DNA from 2 places in the Heyndrickxia sp. FSL K6-6286 genome. Region 1 is predicted to be linked to the other one. Evidence: a T-box and tRNA genes for the amino acid it is inferred to sense, from the RefSeq annotation. Region 1 holds a T-box; the other holds one or more tRNA genes.

Region 1 (3,426 bases):
AAGATTATAAATTTGTAAATAGTACAGGATTAAATAATAAGGACTTAATGGGAATGCACCCTAAAGGATCAGGTCCTACTGATGAAAATATTATGTCTGCTAGAGCAACAGCTAAATTAGCTTTTCACTTAATTAATGATTTTCCTGAGGTATTAAAAACTTCAAGTATTTCAAAACAAACATTCCATGCGGGTCCTGGTGAAGATGTTAAAATGGAAAACTGGAATTGGATGTTACCATCTTTGGTATATGGATCTAAGGACAATGGGGTAGATGGTTTAAAGACTGGAACGACTGATTTTGCAGGATACTGTTTTACAGGTACTGCTCAAAAAAATGGAATGCGCGTGATAACAGTTGTTTTAAATGCAACAGATGGTAAAGGTCAAGGCGGCTATAAAGCAAGATTTGATGAAACAAAAAAAATGATGGATTATGCATTTGCTAATTTTTCTGTAAAGGAAATTTACCCAGGGCAATATAAGATTAAAAATCATGAATCACTGCCAGTGGAAAAAGGGAAAGAAAAAAAGGTAATCATGTATACAAAGGATCCAGTAAAGTTAGTAATCAAAAATGGAGAAGAAAAGTTATATAAGCCGGTTTTTAATGTTGAAAAGGACAAGCTCAATAAGGCTGGTAAATTAACTGCACCTGTTAAAAAAGGTGAAAAGGTTGGTACGTTAACCGCTGAGTATAGTGGTAAAAATGATTTTGGTTACCTAGACGGTCATAAATCGGCAAGTGTCGATGTCGTGACTGGTGAAAAGGTTGAAAAAGCAAATTGGTTTGTATTAATGATGCGTGGAATTGGTGGTTTTTTTTCTGATATATGGAATGGAATCACTTCAACGGTAAAAGGTTGGTTTTAATAAGTTTGTGGAATAATTAGGAAAAAGGATACCTATCTTGACAAGGTGTCCTTTTTCTTGTTTATTTAATTTAGGAAGGTTCTTTTCTCAAACATTTTTGCTATTAAGTAAAGTTTTAACGAATAACTATCGCCTAAAGTCCACTACATCTCTCATTTCACTGAGAAAAGTGCTGCAAATTCCTGAATCCTTTATTGGGTGTAAAAGCCGGCAGTTGGCTTTTCAAAAGGAACAAACTTTACTTTAAAACAGACTTTAGGAAATAAAAAGAGTGAAAAAACTTTTCAAATGTCTTATCCTGCTAAAGGGTATATATAGAATTGCAGGCTTTGGCTAGTAAGGAGTATATAGAATGGTCAAAATTGGGGTACTAGGTTTACAAGGTGCTGTTAGAGAACATGTACAGGCTATTGAAGCATGTGGTGAAGAGGCTATAATCATAAAAACAAAGGATCAATTAGATGAAATAGATGGTATCATCCTTCCTGGAGGAGAAAGTACTACTATGCGACGCTTGCTTGATCGATATGATTTTATGGATAAGCTTCGACAGTTTGGAGAACAGGGAAAACCAATGTTTGGTACATGCGCAGGTTTAATTTTGTTAGCTAAAAAAATTCAAGGTTATGATGAACCGCATATTGGTTTAATGGATGTAATGGTTGAACGAAATTCTTTTGGTAGGCAAAAGGATAGTTTTGAAGCTGATCTAGCTATTGCTGGTGTATCAGATCATTTTAATGCTGTTTTTATCCGTGCTCCTCATATTGTTAATGTTGGTGAGGATGTTGAGGTTTTAGCCAAGCATGAAGGGAAAATAGTGGCTGCACGTGATCGACATTATCTAGGGTGTTCCTTCCATCCAGAGTTAACAAAGGATAGCGGATTGACACAATATTTTATCGACATTGTAAAAAAACAAAAAGTTTTAAATAAATAGTTGCAAAGAGGCAATACTTATAGTAAATTAATTGTTAAAATCTATGTAAAGCAATGAGAGGAAATAGTAACAAGAATGTTCCTTCTAAAGAGAGTCGATGGCTGGTGCAAATCGATGAAGGCGACTTGTGAATCCATCCTTGAGCAAAGTACCGAATGAAATAAGAATTGTGGCTAATTTTCTTTGACTTAGCGTTTGCATTTATCTTATTAGTAAGTACTTTCGGGTAAAACCGTTATCGATTAAGTGGAAGGTATGAATCTATACTTTCAAGCTGGGTGGCAACGCGGGTATCTCTCGTCCCTTTTTAGGGACGGGAGTTTTTTATTTGTTTTTGATTCACATGCCATGATTAGTAAAAAATAGCTTACTATTTAAAGGAGGAATTATTTATGCTTGATATTAAGTTTTTACGTACTAACTTAAAAGAAGTAAAGGAAAAAATGCAGCACCGTGGGGAAGACCTTGCTGATTTTGGGAAATTTGAAGAGTTAGATAAAAAGAGAAGAGAACTTATTGTCGCAACAGAAGAATTAAAGAGTAAACGAAATGAAGTGACTCAAAAAATAGCACAGCTCAAGAGAGAGAAACAGGACGCAGATGAATATATTAAAGAAATGCGTGTGGTTGGGGATCAAATTAAACAATATGATGATGAATTACGTGATGTCGAAGAAAACTTAGATCATTTATTGTTATCTATCCCGAATATTCCTCACGAAAGTACACCAATTGGAGAAACTGAAGATGACAATGTAGAAGTACGTAAATGGGGGGAGGTAAGAGAGTTTGATTTTGAACCAAAGCCTCATTGGGATGTAGCGACTGATTTAAATATATTAGATTTTGAACGTGCAGCCAAAGTAACAGGAAGTCGATTCGTATTCTATAAAGGTTTAGGTGCACGTTTAGAAAGAGCACTCTTTAATTTTATGCTTGATCTCCATGTAGAAGACCATGGGTATGAAGAAATTTTACCGCCTTATATGGTAAATCGTACGAGCATGACAGGTACAGGTCAACTTCCTAAATTTGAGGAGGATGCTTTCTTAATTGAAAGTGAAGACTATTTCTTAATTCCGACAGCAGAGGTACCTGTAACAAATTTACATCGTGATGAAATATTAAATGTAGATCAGCTACCTATTAATTATGCTGCTTTTAGTGCTTGTTTTCGTTCAGAAGCTGGATCTGCAGGTCGTGATACACGAGGACTTATCCGTCAGCACCAATTTAATAAAGTGGAGCTTGTAAAGTTTGTTAAGCCAGAGGATTCATATAATGAATTAGAGAAGCTGACTGGACATGCAGAAAAAGTTCTACAGTTATTAGGACTCCCTTATCGTGTTATGAGTATGTGTACAGCTGACCTTGGATTTACTGCAGCGAAGAAATATGATATCGAAGTTTGGATTCCAAGTTATAATACGTATCGTGAAATCTCTTCTTGCAGTAATTTTGAAGCATTCCAAGCTCGACGTGCAAATATTCGCTTCCGTAGGGAATTGAACGGAAAACCTGAACATGTGCATACCTTAAATGGTTCAGGTCTTGCTATAGGACGTACAGTAGCTGCTATCTTAGAAAACTACCAACAACCAGATGGTAGTGTAA
Region 2 (3,426 bases), 490 kb from region 1:
ATAAAGGAGAACTCAATTGGTTCCGTAACACCTGTTACAAATGAAGTTAATGCCATACCAAGTAATAGTCCTGCTACCTTTTTCCGTCTTTCTTTTTTTGAAGCCATAATCATAGCAATACATGCAGCTGGTAATCCGAACATCATAATTGGGAAGAACCCAGTTGTAAAGACACCGGCCGTTTTGTCACCATGAAGGAATCTCGTAATATCCCCATGATAAACAGCACCAGCAGCGTCTGTAAGTGTTCCGAAATCAAACCAAACTAACGTATTGATGATGTGATGTAATCCTAGTGGAATAAGTAGTCGGTTTAGGAAACCAAAAGCACCATAACCGAATGCCCCACTAGTAGTAATCCAATGAGCTAACGAATCAATGCCATTTTGTACATATGGCCATACATATCCAAAGACAATCCCTATTATAACGCTTACAACAGCAGTAATAATTGGGATGAATCTACGTCCTCCAAAGAAGGAAAGCCATGTAGGCAATTGGATGTCATGAAAGCGGTTATAAAGTAATCCAGCAGCAATCCCCGAAATGATTCCTCCTAGAACCCCCATATTTACGGAAGGATCAATCGCGTGTGTAGTGAAAACTAATACCATATAACCAATGGCACCTGCAAGAGCGGCAGCTCCATTATTATCCTTTGCAAAACCGATGGCTACTCCTATCGCGAAAAGCAAAGCCAAATTGCTAAAAACTGCTCCAGGGTCATTGGCGGGATCCAATGTCATGCTTCCGAAGAAAGCATTCCCTGCTTCTGCAATAAATTTAATATCAAGTAAATCTGGTTGACCAAGGCGTAACAGTAATCCAGCAGCTGGAAGTACAGCAATGGGCAGCATAAGTGATTTACCGATTTTTTGTAAAAATGATAGCATAATGCCCACCTCAAGAAATTTTATTACGTAAGCTCGATAAATGGTGAAATTTATCGAAGAAACTACGTAATGTAAGAATAGTATAAAGTGATAAAGATGTCTATACCAGTTTTACGCATTTTACTATATCGAAATAATTAAATTATTGGTAATTTACGAATAATCTTTTCTAGGCTCCCGCTTATCCATTTCCTGAATAATATCTATAAGATCTCCTACAGCACGTTCCCGAATGTAGTCATGCTTTTCCTCTAAATGGACAGCTACACTAATAATCATTCGTTTTATATATGTCCAGTCTTCCTTAAAATTTAAAAAATCGATATTTTCCAATACTAAATATTCCTCCTTATATCACGTGTTTTCCTAAAAGTAATTACATGTTCAATCTGGAGCAGAATTAACAATAATTTAACCGAAAATATCCAGCACTATTCTATTGATTTCCTCCTTAATCAAAAAGATTGCAGAGGTCAGAATGAATTTATTATAATTAATTATGTTGGAGAAGTACCCAAGAGGCTGAAGGGGACGCACTCGAAATGCGTTAGGGGTTAACTGCCCGCGTGGGTTCAAATCCCACCTTCTCCGTAAGAGATGTGAATAATATTTTTGATTTATTTAAGATGGTTATACAAGACCATCTTTTTTTATGTTAGAATCTTCGGATTTTAAGGTCCCTCCTTTCGCTACTTTTTTTCATATATTTGCAGCTCATTTCTCATTAGAATGCAGAAGGTTGAAGTTCTTTAACTCATTATTTACCGTGCTATTTTACAAATCCTCAAATTCATTATTGATTCCTCCACAATAGAAATTCTTCAAGTGACCAAATCGTATCCGCATTGAATAAATCTTAAAAAATTTTTATTCTTTTTTTCGATTTTTTTAAGATGCAGTTTATTGGCAGTTTATGTGTTAGATGTACGATAAGGATGTTCATGATTTTACTTATAGATAAGGAGAGATGATTTTGTCTGTAAAAAAGGAAGAATAACCTTTGGTTATTACTCGCTGTTAATTACGCGGCAAATCATTTATATGATCTGCTACAAAATGGATTCTTCGGGGTCTAAATACGCTTTATAAATTTTATGATGCACACAACGGAGGTAAATATATGAATAAATTAAAAGTAATGATGGTAGCATGTGTTGCGGTTGCAGTCCTGCTTGCAGCATGTCAATCAAAGCAAGAGGTAAATGATCCTGCATCTAAAGAGAGAGAAACAAAAACAGAAGTAACTAAAACAAATGATGAAAAAACTTCCGAAGCTAAATTGACTAGAGGCCAAGAAATGGCAGAGATACTTAGTAGTACAAATTGGCAAGGTACAAAAGTGTATGATAAAGATAATAATGATTTAACAAAAGAGAATGCAAATTTTATTGGTCTAGCGAAATACGATGCTAAAACTGGTAGATATGAATTTTTCGATGCTAAAACGGGAGATAGTAGAGGAGATAAAGGAACTTTCTTTATCACTAATGATGGAGAGAAACGAATATTAATTTCAGAATCAATGAATTATCAAGCTGTTGTCGATATTACGGAATTAAATAAAGATATATTCACATATAAACGAATGGGCAAAGACGCTAATGGTAATGAGGTAGAGGTATTTGTTGAACATATTCCATATCAGGACAAAGAACTTACTTTTACTGATCAAGACAAGAAGTTAGACACTTCTACAGGACAGATCGTTACAGACGTTGATGGAGATGAGATTTTATCAGACACTTTATGGCATGGAACAAAGGTATTAGATGAAGAGGGTAATGATGTAACAGCATATAATAAGAATTTTATTAGTATTGCAAAATTTGATAGTCAGACGAATAAATATGAATTTTTCAATCCGGAAACTGGAGAAAGTCGCGGTGATTATGGCTATTTCGATATTGTGCACGGAAATAAAATTAGAGCACATGTTTCTTTAGGAGATAATAAATATGGTGCGGCACTTGAACTGACCGAGCTTAATAATGATAAATTTACGTATAAAAGAACTGGTAAGGCTAAAGATGGTAGCGATATAACTGTATTCGTTGAGCATGAACCTTATAAAGGAGAGTTAAAACCGGAATTTACCCATTAATAAAGTCTTATGGCACAAGCATATTAGTTTTAAAAGAGGGAATGGGGAACCATTCCCCCAATTTGTTTGATGGAATATAAGAACTAGACAGAACGAACCTTCATAAGAATCGCTGTTATAATGCTTTTACAAAAGCAACAAATATTCCACAATCGATAAGTAATATGTTTTGGTAACTTCTTGTATTAAGATATTCTTAAAATTAACACCACCCAGACTACATTTCTTGAATGTAGAATAAGAGGGAAGGAGGGAATGACAATATCTATTAAAGTAAGGTTTCTGTTGTCTTATATTGGAGTAATTGTTTTTTCAATTGTTTTATTATTAGTAGCTACTTTTTTGATTATATTTTCGATTACTGGCGATTTAAAATCCATCGAGCATTTTTACAAAAATACTTATGTTCAAAAGCCTTTAACCCCTGTAGAG

The links. The T-box of region 1 lies ahead of serS (serine--tRNA ligase). A T-box ahead of a tRNA ligase gene usually reads a tRNA of that ligase, here a tRNA-Ser.
Region 2: it has a tRNA-Ser gene. The T-box ahead of serS (serine--tRNA ligase) is inferred to sense a tRNA for this amino acid. The anticodon was not compared.

What each region holds. Positions count from the first base shown of each region.
Region 1 is NZ_CP152029.1:18,954-22,379, forward strand. It holds gene MHI39_RS00080 (serine hydrolase) at 1-872, shown strand, start outside; gene pdxT (pyridoxal 5'-phosphate synthase glutaminase subunit PdxT) at 1,225-1,812, shown strand; T-box leader at 1,857-2,120, shown strand; gene serS (serine--tRNA ligase) at 2,205-3,426, shown strand, end outside.
Region 2 is NZ_CP152029.1:511,171-514,596, forward strand. It holds gene nagE (N-acetylglucosamine-specific PTS transporter subunit IIBC) at 1-893, opposite strand, end outside; gene MHI39_RS02725 (hypothetical protein) at 1,047-1,226, opposite strand; tRNA gene MHI39_RS02730 (tRNA-Ser) at 1,398-1,484, shown strand; partial or broken gene MHI39_RS02735 (DUF4822 domain-containing protein) at 2,170-2,994, shown strand; gene MHI39_RS02740 (HAMP domain-containing sensor histidine kinase) at 3,256-3,426, shown strand, end outside.